Regions from separate parts of the Cytobacillus sp. FSL R5-0569 genome, predicted to be linked through region 2. Evidence: a T-box and tRNA genes for the amino acid it is inferred to sense, from the RefSeq annotation. Region 2 holds a T-box; the other holds one or more tRNA genes.

Region 1 (6,042 bases), 3.7 Mb from region 2:
ATCACAGCTCAAGGTATGTGACCATGGGATTTGCCTCATGGTCCCTCTAACTGCTTAGACGCACATCCAATAGTGCGCTTACCCTATCCTCCTGCGTCCCCCCATCACTCAAACAGAATACGGTGGTACAGGAATATCAACCTGTTGTCCATCGCCTACGCTTTTCAGCCTCGGCTTAGGTCCCGACTAACCCTGAGCGGACGAGCCTTCCTCAGGAAACCTTAGGCATTCGGTGGATGGGATTCTCACCCATCTTTCGCTACTCATACCGGCATTCTCACTTCTAAGCGCTCCACCAGTCCTTACGGTCTAGCTTCAACGCCCTTAGAACGCTCTCCTACCACTGAACATCAACGATGTTCAATCCACAGCTTCGGTGATACGTTTAGCCCCGGTACATTTTCGGCGCGGAGTCACTCGACCAGTGAGCTATTACGCACTCTTTAAATGGTGGCTGCTTCTAAGCCAACATCCTGGTTGTCTAAGCAACTCCACATCCTTTTCCACTTAACGTATACTTTGGGACCTTAGCTGGTGGTCTGGGCTGTTTCCCTCTTGACTACGGATCTTATCACTCGCAGTCTGACTCCCATGGATAAATCTTTGGCATTCGGAGTTTGTCTGAATTCGGTAACCCGATGAGGGCCCCTAGTCCAAACAGTGCTCTACCTCCAAGATTCTTACGCATGAGGCTAGCCCTAAAGCTATTTCGGAGAGAACCAGCTATCTCCAAGTTCGATTGGAATTTCTCCGCTACCCACACCTCATCCCCGCACTTTTCAACGTACGTGGGTTCGGGCCTCCATCCAGTGTTACCTGGACTTCACCCTGGACATGGGTAGATCACCTGGTTTCGGGTCTACGACCACATACTCATTCGCCCTATTCAGACTCGCTTTCGCTACGGCTCCGTCTGTCCAACTTAACCTCGCATGTAATCGTAACTCGCCGGTTCATTCTACAAAAGGCACGCTATCACCCATTAACGGGCTCTAACTACTTGTAGGCACACGGTTTCAGGATCTCTTTCACTCCCCTTCCGGGGTGCTTTTCACCTTTCCCTCACGGTACTGGTTCACTATCGGTCACTAGGGAGTATTTAGCCTTGGGAGATGGTCCTCCCTGCTTCCGACGGGATTTCTCGTGTCCCGCCGTACTCAGGATCCACTCTGGAGGGAACGAAGTTTCAACTACAGGGCTTTTACCTCCTATGGCGGGCCTTTCCAGACCTCTTCGTCTATCTCGTTCCTTTGTAACTCCGTATAGAATGTCCTACAACCCCAAGAGGCAAGCCTCTTGGTTTGGGCTAATCCCGTTTCGCTCGCCGCTACTCAGGGAATCGCGTTTGCTTTCTCTTCCTCCGGGTACTTAGATGTTTCAGTTCCCCGGGTCTGCCTTCCATACCCTATGTATTCAGGTATGGATCCTATCCCATAACGGATAGGGGGTTTCCCCATTCGGAAATCTCCGGATCAAAGCTTACTTACAGCTCCCCGAAGCATATCGGTGTTAGTCCCGTCCTTCATCGGCTCCTAGTGCCAAGGCATTCACCGTGCGCCCTTATTAACTTAACCATTGTTCGGCTTGCGATAAGCTACGCATTTCGGCGTCAGCTCACTCGTCAACATCCTCATGTGCACAAGACGCACACTCCGGTGTTTCCTCGCTCGCTTCCTTGAACTGCTTGCTTCTCACAACCCTCTCGGTTGTGTTTATTAAAAAAGTTTAGTATTTTAAATCAATCTATAATATATAGAGAGAAAAAATAACTAAGGTGGCGATTACTCGGTAATCTTCTTCATTACATTATCTAGTTTTCAAAGAACAATTTGTTGGTGGAGCCTAGCGGGATCGAACCGCTGACCTCCTGCGTGCAAAGCAGGCGCTCTCCCAGCTGAGCTAAGGCCCCGTATTAAAGTTAAAATGGTGGGCCTAAATGGACTTGAACCATCGACCTCACGCTTATCAGGCGTGCGCTCTAACCAGCTGAGCTATAGGCCCACATAACTTCACGGTAAAGTATTTAATCATATCAAAGAGATTGCACTCTCAAAACTGAACGAACAGTCTAACATCAAGTTAATTCCGTATATTCCTTAGAAAGGAGGTGATCCAGCCGCACCTTCCGATACGGCTACCTTGTTACGACTTCACCCCAATCATCTGTCCCACCTTAGGCGGCTGGCTCCAAAAGGTTACCCCACCGACTTCGGGTGTTACAAACTCTCGTGGTGTGACGGGCGGTGTGTACAAGGCCCGGGAACGTATTCACCGCGGCATGCTGATCCGCGATTACTAGCGATTCCGGCTTCATGTAGGCGAGTTGCAGCCTACAATCCGAACTGAGAATGGTTTTATGGGATTGGCTAAACCTCGCGGTCTTGCAGCCCTTTGTACCATCCATTGTAGCACGTGTGTAGCCCAGGTCATAAGGGGCATGATGATTTGACGTCATCCCCACCTTCCTCCGGTTTGTCACCGGCAGTCACCTTAGAGTGCCCAACTGAATGCTGGCAACTAAGATCAAGGGTTGCGCTCGTTGCGGGACTTAACCCAACATCTCACGACACGAGCTGACGACAACCATGCACCACCTGTCACTCTGTCCCCCGAAGGGGAAAGTCCTATCTCTAGGATTGTCAGAGGATGTCAAGACCTGGTAAGGTTCTTCGCGTTGCTTCGAATTAAACCACATGCTCCACCGCTTGTGCGGGCCCCCGTCAATTCCTTTGAGTTTCAACCTTGCGGTCGTACTCCCCAGGCGGAGTGCTTAATGCGTTTGCTGCAGCACTAAAGGGCGGAAACCCTCTAACACTTAGCACTCATCGTTTACGGCGTGGACTACCAGGGTATCTAATCCTGTTTGCTCCCCACGCTTTCGCGCCTCAGCGTCAGTTACAGACCAGAAAGTCGCCTTCGCCACTGGTGTTCCTCCAAATCTCTACGCATTTCACCGCTACACTTGGAATTCCACTTTCCTCTTCTGCACTCAAGTTCCCCAGTTTCCAATGACCCTCCACGGTTGAGCCGTGGGCTTTCACATCAGACTTAAGGAACCGCCTGCGCGCGCTTTACGCCCAATAATTCCGGACAACGCTTGCCACCTACGTATTACCGCGGCTGCTGGCACGTAGTTAGCCGTGGCTTTCTGGTTAGGTACCGTCAAGGTACCGGCAGTTACTCCGATACTTGTTCTTCCCTAACAACAGAGTTTTACGATCCGAAAACCTTCATCACTCACGCGGCGTTGCTCCGTCAGACTTTCGTCCATTGCGGAAGATTCCCTACTGCTGCCTCCCGTAGGAGTCTGGGCCGTGTCTCAGTCCCAGTGTGGCCGATCACCCTCTCAGGTCGGCTACGCATCGTCGCCTTGGTGAGCCGTTACCTCACCAACTAGCTAATGCGCCGCGGGCCCATCTGTAAGTGATAGCAGAACCATCTTTCAATCTAATTATATGTATAAATAGATATTATCCGGTATTAGCCCCGGTTTCCCGGAGTTATCCCAGTCTTACAGGCAGGTTGCCCACGTGTTACTCACCCGTCCGCCGCTAATCTTTGGGAGCAAGCTCCCTCAGATTCGCTCGACTTGCATGTATTAGGCACGCCGCCAGCGTTCGTCCTGAGCCAGGATCAAACTCTCCAATAAAGTGTTTGATTAGCTCATTTGCACCTATGGTGCTTTGTTGCTGATAAATCAGCTTTTTTAGAATTACGCTTGACGTTTTACGTTCGTTCAGTTTTCAAAGAACAATCTCATTCGCTTTAGAAGCGACTTTATAATCATACAACATCTTAACTTGTTATGTCAATAACTTTTTTAAAATGTTTTTGGTGGAGCCTAGCGGGATCGAACCGCTGACCTCCTGCGTGCAAAGCAGGCGCTCTCCCAGCTGAGCTAAGGCCCCAAAAAGAGTAATAAAAATGGTCGGGAAGACAGGATTCGAACCTGCGACCCCTTGGTCCCAAACCAAGTGCTCTACCAAGCTGAGCTACTTCCCGTTTATGGCGCGCCCGAGAGGAGTCGAACCCCTAACCTTTTGATCCGTAGTCAAACGCTCTATCCAATTGAGCTACGGGCGCATCAATAAGTGGTGCCGAGGACCGGAATCGAACCGGTACGGTAGTCACCTACCGCAGGATTTTAAGTCCTGTGCGTCTGCCAGTTCCGCCACCCCGGCACTTATTGGAGCGGAAGACGGGATTCGAACCCGCGACCCTCACCTTGGCAAGGTGATGTTCTACCACTGAACTACTTCCGCAAATATTCAAAATAAAAATGGTGCGGGTGAAGGGAGTCGAACCCCCACGCCTTGCGGCGCCAGATCCTAAGTCTGGTGCGTCTGCCAATTCCGCCACACCCGCATATATAAATGGTGAGCCATGAAGGACTCGAACCTTCGACCCTCTGATTAAAAGTCAGATGCTCTACCAACTGAGCTAATGGCTCGTACAAGTGGTGCCGGCCAGAGGACTTGAACCCCCAACCTACTGATTACAAGTCAGTTGCTCTACCAATTGAGCTAGGCCGGCAAATAAACACAAAAAAATGGTGGAGGATGACGGGATCGAACCGCCGACCCTCTGCTTGTAAGGCAGATGCTCTCCCAGCTGAGCTAATCCTCCAATATGTATGCCCGGCAACGTCCTACTCTCACAAGGGGACAGCCCCTAACTACCATCGGCGCTGAGAAGCTTAACTTCCGTGTTCGGTATGGGAACGGGTGTGACCTTCTCGCTATCGCCACCGGACTATGAAATTGTAAGGGAATCGTTCCCTCAAAACTAGGTAATGTTGAAGAAGATATTTATTGAGTAATCGCCTGTTTGGTTAAGTCCTCGATCGATTAGTATTAGTCAGCTACATGTGTCGCCACACTTCCACCTCTAACCTATCAACCTGATCATCTTTCAGGGATCTTACTAGCTTGCGCTATGGGAAATCTCATCTCGAGGGGGGCTTCATGCTTAGATGCTTTCAGCACTTATCCCTTCCGCACATAGCTACCCAGCGATGCCTTTGGCAAGACAACTGGTACACCAGCGGTGCGTCCATCCCGGTCCTCTCGTACTAAGGACAGCTCCTCTCAAATTTCCTGCGCCCACGACGGATAGGGACCGAACTGTCTCACGACGTTCTGAACCCAGCTCGCGTACCGCTTTAATGGGCGAACAGCCCAACCCTTGGGACCGACTACAGCCCCAGGATGCGATGAGCCGACATCGAGGTGCCAAACCTCCCCGTCGATGTGGACTCTTGGGGGAGATAAGCCTGTTATCCCCGGGGTAGCTTTTATCCGTTGAGCGATGGCCCTTCCATGCGGAACCACCGGATCACTAAGCCCGACTTTCGTCCCTGCTCGACTTGTAGGTCTCGCAGTCAAGCTCCCTTGTGCCTTTACACTCTACGAATGATTTCCAACCATTCTGAGGGAACCTTTGGGCGCCTCCGTTACTCTTTAGGAGGCGACCGCCCCAGTCAAACTGCCCACCTGACACTGTCTCCCATCCCGATAAGGGATGTGGGTTAGAATTTCAATACAGCCAGGGTAGTATCCCACCGACGCCTCCACCGAAGCTAGCGCTCCGGCTTCTAAGGCTCCTACCTATCCTGTACAAGCTGTACCAAAATTCAATATCAGGCTACAGTAAAGCTCCACGGGGTCTTTCCGTCCTGTCGCGGGTAACCTGCATCTTCACAGGTACTATAATTTCACCGAGTCTCTCGTTGAGACAGTGCCCAGATCGTTACGCCTTTCGTGCGGGTCGGAACTTACCCGACAAGGAATTTCGCTACCTTAGGACCGTTATAGTTACGGCCGCCGTTTACTGGGGCTTCGATTCAAAGCTTCGCGTGAGCTAACCTCTCCTCTTAACCTTCCAGCACCGGGCAGGCGTCAGCCCCTATACTTCGCCTTGCGGCTTCGCAGAGACCTGTGTTTTTGCTAAACAGTCGCCTGGGCCTATTCACTGCGGCTCATCAAGGCTTTAACACCCTAATGAGCACCCCTTCTCCCGAAGTTACGGGGTCATTTTGCCGAG
Region 2 (6,042 bases):
CTGGTGCAGTCGTTATCGACGTTGCGGTTGACCAAGGTGGTATTCTTGAAACGGTTGATCATGTAACTACACATGATGATCCAACATATATTAAACATGGTGTTGTGCATTATGCTGTGGCAAACATGCCAGGTGCCGTGCCAAGAACATCAACAATCGCATTAACGAATGTAACAATTCCTTATGCATTACAAATAGCGACTAAAGGTGCACATCTAGCTGTTGAACAAAACCCAGCATTGAAATTAGGGGTAAACGTAGTAAATGGGCATGTAACGTATGAAGCAGTCGCAAGGGACTTAGGTTATGATTATGTTCAAGTCGATGCAGCATTCGCAAATGAAGAAATAACAAACTAATGATACTTTCTCCTACCTCTTAATAGGGGTAGGTTTTTTTACTTTTTGGATGATATATTAGACGATGTATGAATTTGTAGGAGTAGTTCAGTTGATACTAAATCATGTTGAACGCGATTTTCTTATAGCCTTCATTTAGTATTCTTTGCTATGATGGTTAACGTATCTTCAGGAGCCCCTTTACCATTCAAGGATTTAATAGGGCTGTATTTTTCTAGTTACACATATAGGGGATAATCGAATTCCTTCAAAATATTAAAATAGAAAAATGGATTGTATTCTTTGTACGGAAAGGTTTATCTTTTCACATTCTGTTATTGATCATCTTATTTTTTTGCCTCTTCTTGTGTACCAATTAGTCTAGTAATAGAAAAAAGGTCACTTGAGAGGGCTAAAAAGAGAAGTAAAAAGCCATTAGACCAAGAGCCTTCAATCAAAATTTGACATTTTTCATTAAACTCTATATAATCTTCAAAAAATAGTTAATCGTTGATGAGGAATAGTAAGTTTTCATCATTATTTTCAGAGAAGGTATCCGTTTGTGCTGTAAGATATCTATTAATGAAAAGCTGAACCTGCCCTCTGAGTACATATTCTTTAGAATATGCGGTTTACTTGTTGAACCGTTATCAATAAGAGTGCAAAGCTTTGCTTTGAAATAGGGTGGTACCACCAGTCATTGGGTCCCTATTTGAAAGCAGGGCTTTTTTGTGTCTTTGAAAGAATAAAAATTAAAAATGAGGTGTCAATATGGGTAAGCAGTTTGTGAAAGAAATAACATCAATGAATGAAGATTTTCCACAATGGTATACAGATGTCGTAAAGAAAGCTGATTTAGTCGATTATTCGAGTGTGAGAGGTTCAATGATTATTCGTCCATATGGTTACGCCCTTTGGGAGAACATTAAATCAGCACTTGATCAAAAGATAAAAGAAACTGGGCATGAAAATGTTTATATGCCTCTATTTATACCTGAGAGCCTTCTTCAGAAAGAAAAAGATCATATTGAAGGATTTGCCCCAGAAGTCGCTTGGGTAACTCATGGTGGGGAAGATGAGCTTGCTGAGAGACTTTGTGTGCGCCCGACATCAGAAGTACTATTCGGAGAACATTATAAAAATATTATTCACTCTTATCGTGATTTACCAAAGCTTTATAATCAATGGTCAAATGTTGTTCGATGGGAGAAAACAACAAGACCATTTTTACGAACGTTGGAGTTTTTATGGCAAGAGGGCCATACTTGTCATGCGACGGATGAAGAAGCGTTAGAAGAAACAGTAAAGATGCTAGAAGTCTATGCAGATATTTGTGAAAATCTTTTAGCTATCCCTGTTGTTAAAGGCAAGAAAACGGAAAAAGAAAAGTTTGCTGGCGCTAAATTAACTTATACAATTGAAAGTTTAATGCATGATGGTAAAGCGCTACAATCAGGGACATCTCATCATTTAGGAGATGGCTTTGCAAAGGCATTTGGGATTCAATTTACCGACCAAGATGGAAAAGAGCAGTATGTGCAGCAAACTTCTTGGGGATTCACAACCAGAATTATCGGTGCGATGATTATGGTCCACGGTGATGACAGAGGTTTAGTAATTCCGCCAAAGGTTGCCCCAAAGCAGGTAATGATTGTTCCTATTGCGCAACATAAGGGTTGCGTATTAGATTTTGCCTATGATTTAAAAGAAAGACTAAGTAAAGTAGCGCGCGTAGATATTGATGCAAGTGATAAAAAGCCAGGTTGGAAATTTAATGAATATGAAATGAAGGGTGTGCCCATTCGCTTAGAAGTAGGTCCTAAAGATATTGAAAAGGGCCAAGTCGTACTTGCAAGAAGAGATACAGGGGAGAAAATGGTCACTCCATTAGAAAATCTAGAAGAAACAATTGTTCAACTCTTAGAAAAGGTTCAAACTTCACTTTATCATAAGGCAAAAGAACATCGCAACGAACATACGTATGAAGCATATACTTATGAAGAGTTTAAGCAGATATTTAATGAAAAACAAGGATTCGTCAAAGCGATGTGGTGTGGCAATCAAGCATGCGAAGAGAAAATAAAAGAAGACACAAGTGTGACTTCCCGATGTATGCCATTTGATGAAACGGCGATTGCTAAAGCGTGTATTTGCTGTAAAGAAGAAGCACAGCATCTTGTCTATTGGGCTAAAGCTTATTAAGAAAAAAATTTTATTGACCCATATCTTTTTTTCACTTATAGCCGTTTAAGTAATAGAAAGTGTGAAGGGGTGAAGGAACAATGCAGAAGGAGCAGATGGTAAGCAGGTCAGCAACGTTAGATTTGATTGCGAAAAAGTATTATCGAGACTTAGTAAGCTATTGCACCTTTCTTTGCCAAAATGAGTGGGATGGAGAGGACATAGCGCAAGAAACCATCTTGAAGGCAATGAAGTATAACGAGGCTAAATTAACACGAGCTTTGTTAAAGAAAATTGCTTATCATCAATGGATCGATGTGGTTAGAAAAAAGAAAAAAGAGCAATTAACAGAAAATCATGTTGATATCGAAACAAGAAATCATCATTTGACAGAAACAATTGAATTATTATTAGAGAAATTAACTGTGCAACAGGCGCTAGCTTTTTCATTAAAAGAAGCGTTTTTATTTAAGAATAGTGAAATTGCAGAGATGTTAAATATGAAAGAAGCCTCTGTTAAGAGTTTATTGCATCGAGCAAGAAGACGTTTAGGAACAGATATGAAAGAATTAAATCAGCAATGGGATGAGCCGGTCGAGAGAAAAATCTTTCAAGTTTTCCATCGTGCATTTGAGCATCAACATCCCACTGAGCTTATCAAATTACTGCCAATAATTAATCATTATAGTACTTCCAAGCAAAGCACCCCTTCAAATGCTTTCAATATGATGGCAGCTTAATGCTTGCCTTTTGGAGGTTTCCTAATGAGTACAATACCTTATGTAATTGAACAAACGGCTAAAGGTGAACGGTCCTATGACATTTATTCAAGACTATTGAGAGATCGGATTATTATGATTGGTGAAGAAATCAATGATCATATGGCGAATAATATTGTTGCTCAAATACTATTTTTAGCTGCAGAAGATGAGAAAAAAGATATTTCACTCTATATTAATAGTCCTGGAGGATCAACAACAGCGGGCTTTGCTATTTTAGATACACTCGACTATGTTAGGTGTGATATTCGCACTATCTGTACAGGGATGGCTGCCTCATTTGGTGCACTACTGCTTCTATCTGGCACGAAAGGAAAACGATTTGTGCTTCCTCATAGCGAAGTAATGATTCATCAGCCCTTAGGTGGTGCAAGAGGGCAAGCGACAGATATTGAGATCTCTGCAAGGAGGATATTAAAGCTAAAAGACGTAACCAACCAAATGATTGCCGAGAAAACAAATCAACCATTAGACAAGGTGAAGTTGGATACAGAACGTGATTATTTTATGAGCGCACAAGAAGCGGTGGATTATGGAATCGCGGATGCTATTTTAACGAAGAGTGAATGATAATAACTCACATTAAGCCCACGCTTAATTGATGATAGATGCATATGTAATAGGGAAGGTACCCAGCTTTTAATTAAAGGAGGTAATCCCTAGTGCATTATTATTATCGACATCCTGGTGTTGCGGATGAACGCTTTTTTCCCTTTTTGGCGGCGCCATTTGTTGGCGGTTTTCTTGGAGGATTAGCGGGAGGGGCGTTAGCCGCACCGCTGTTCTTTAGACCTAGGCCGTGTTTTGGAGGACCTTGTCCACCATATGGATACGGTTACGGCCCCGGCCCTGTTCCATATGGCAATCAAGGTTTTGGTGGCTACCAAAATCCCTATGCTGGCAATCCCAATCTTTATGGACCAAATATTAATATAAATAATGAGATTAACTAGATAAAAATGATACCACGGAGAGATGCTGTGGTATTTTTTTGTAAGCTTAAATTTATATATTGAAGGATAGTACAGCAAAATCATAACCAAGATTATAAAAATAAAAAGCAGTCGTAAATTGACTGCTCTTCTATATTAGGTTTGAAAATATGGCTTAACCCTACATTTGCATCGTAGTCCATTTTAATTTTAATGACAAATTCGCACTTTGATCACCGGCAGATTGAAAATTTAATGTTAATCCATCTGGTGTATAAGTAACTTTCGGATGATTGTTCAGATTAGCAGAATCAATTAATTGATTAACTTTTGTTTGATTTGATTCCTGGGCAGCAGTCATAATATTATAGGAGTATTCTCTGGACTTCGCCATTTTATCAAGTAATTTACTAGCACTATTCATTAATACTTCCATTGCTTTTGCTGATTGAATGAACTGATCCGGATTAACTGGAGGGAATGAACGTATAGGTATTGGTGGATAAGGGTGGCAATATATAGGATAGGTATAAGGATACGGACAAATAGGAGAGGGATTAAAACGTGTAGGATACATCATAGATCTCCTTTCAATATCGCATTAGCATAAATATATGTGCCTAAGGCTTATTCTATGATTAAACAGAATATTCCCATAAAATATATGTTCGGTTATAATGGTAGTTGAGGGGAGGCGTACATATGTATCCAAAAACAATGATAGAAACGTTAGGTATTGAAATTACAAGCCTTGAAAAGGGAAAGGTTGTTGCCACTATGCCTGTAGACGGCAGAACGAGACAGCCATTTGGTATCCTTCATGGAGGGGCTTCTGTAGCGCTTGCTGAAACTGTAGCGAGCTTAGGTGCTTATGAACTCGTTGATAAAGAAACAGAGGGTGTAGCAGGACTAGAGATTAATGCTAACCATATTAAGTCAAAGAAAGACGGCGTTGTGACAGCAATTGCAACAGTTCTACATCAAGGAAAAACAACGATGGTTTGGGAAATAAAGATCGTCGATGAACAAGAAAAATTAATATGTGCATCAAGGTGTACAATGGCTGTTTTAAAATTGAAAAAGTCTTAATGAAATGCGGGTGGAAAGGTAATTTCTACCCTGTTTTTTTTTGGTTTTATATGTGGCATTGTATGATATGAAAGTTAAACCTTCGCATGGTGTCCAGTATCCACACAACAATCATTTTTAATAAACCGCACTTAGTTACGTTTCATTCATTTGATTAGTCACGATTGGAAAATTTGTTTATTAAAATAAAAAAAACGCCACCTACATGCAGTTTAGATTGCATATGGTAGCGTTTTTTTTTATAGATTCTTCCCTAATTTCTTTTTAAATTCTTCATATTTTTGTTGTTCATTAGATTTCTTTATCTCGAGGTATTCTTGGTAATCATCAACCTTACTACCTTCCATTTTTACGCCATGATGATAGGCTGCTCTTCCAAGTAAATGGCCAGCAACTGGAGCTGTTAAAAACATAAAGACGATGCAGAGAAGTACTCTTGTATTAAACTCACTCTCATGAAAATAAAAGTAAAAGAATGCAGCTAATAATATACAAAGGACACCAAGTGTAGCAGCTTTTGAAGCAGCATGGTTTCTCGTATATACATCAGGTAATCTGATTACACCTAGCGCAGCTATTAAGTGAAAGAACGCTCCGAGAATAATAAATATGACGATGATAATATTAGCGATCTCTATCATGATCAATGATGACTCCCTTCTCTAGATATTTGGAGAAGGCTACTGTCCCGATAAACGCTAATATCCCAAATAGTAAAATGAA

Evidence for each region. The T-box of region 2 lies ahead of proS (proline--tRNA ligase). A T-box ahead of a tRNA ligase gene usually reads a tRNA of that ligase, here a tRNA-Pro.
Region 1: it encodes a tRNA-Pro, which carries the amino acid that the T-box ahead of proS (proline--tRNA ligase) is inferred to sense. The anticodon was not compared.

What each region holds. Positions count from the first base shown of each region.
Region 1 is NZ_JBBOWW010000001.1:95,762-101,803, reverse strand. It holds rRNA gene MKX78_RS00530 (23S ribosomal RNA) at 1-1,574, opposite strand, end outside; tRNA gene MKX78_RS00525 (tRNA-Ala) at 1,834-1,909, opposite strand; tRNA gene MKX78_RS00520 (tRNA-Ile) at 1,925-2,001, opposite strand; rRNA gene MKX78_RS00515 (16S ribosomal RNA) at 2,101-3,649, opposite strand; tRNA gene MKX78_RS00510 (tRNA-Ala) at 3,833-3,908, opposite strand; tRNA gene MKX78_RS00505 (tRNA-Pro) at 3,926-4,002, opposite strand; tRNA gene MKX78_RS00500 (tRNA-Arg) at 4,007-4,083, opposite strand; tRNA gene MKX78_RS00495 (tRNA-Leu) at 4,093-4,181, opposite strand; tRNA gene MKX78_RS00490 (tRNA-Gly) at 4,188-4,262, opposite strand; tRNA gene MKX78_RS00485 (tRNA-Leu) at 4,281-4,365, opposite strand; tRNA gene MKX78_RS00480 (tRNA-Lys) at 4,375-4,450, opposite strand; tRNA gene MKX78_RS00475 (tRNA-Thr) at 4,458-4,533, opposite strand; tRNA gene MKX78_RS00470 (tRNA-Val) at 4,551-4,626, opposite strand; rRNA gene rrf (5S ribosomal RNA) at 4,636-4,752, opposite strand; rRNA gene MKX78_RS00460 (23S ribosomal RNA) at 4,828-6,042, opposite strand, start outside.
Region 2 is NZ_JBBOWW010000001.1:3,774,734-3,780,775, reverse strand. It holds gene ald (alanine dehydrogenase) at 1-359, shown strand, start outside; T-box leader at 840-1,051, shown strand; gene proS (proline--tRNA ligase) at 1,110-2,540, shown strand; gene MKX78_RS19135 (sigma-70 family RNA polymerase sigma factor) at 2,621-3,259, shown strand; gene MKX78_RS19130 (ATP-dependent Clp protease proteolytic subunit) at 3,284-3,868, shown strand; gene MKX78_RS19125 (hypothetical protein) at 3,961-4,251, shown strand; gene MKX78_RS19120 (hypothetical protein) at 4,412-4,807, opposite strand; gene MKX78_RS19115 (hotdog fold thioesterase) at 4,933-5,319, shown strand; gene mnhG (monovalent cation/H(+) antiporter subunit G) at 5,559-5,960, opposite strand; gene MKX78_RS19105 (Na(+)/H(+) antiporter subunit F1) at 5,944-6,042, opposite strand, start outside.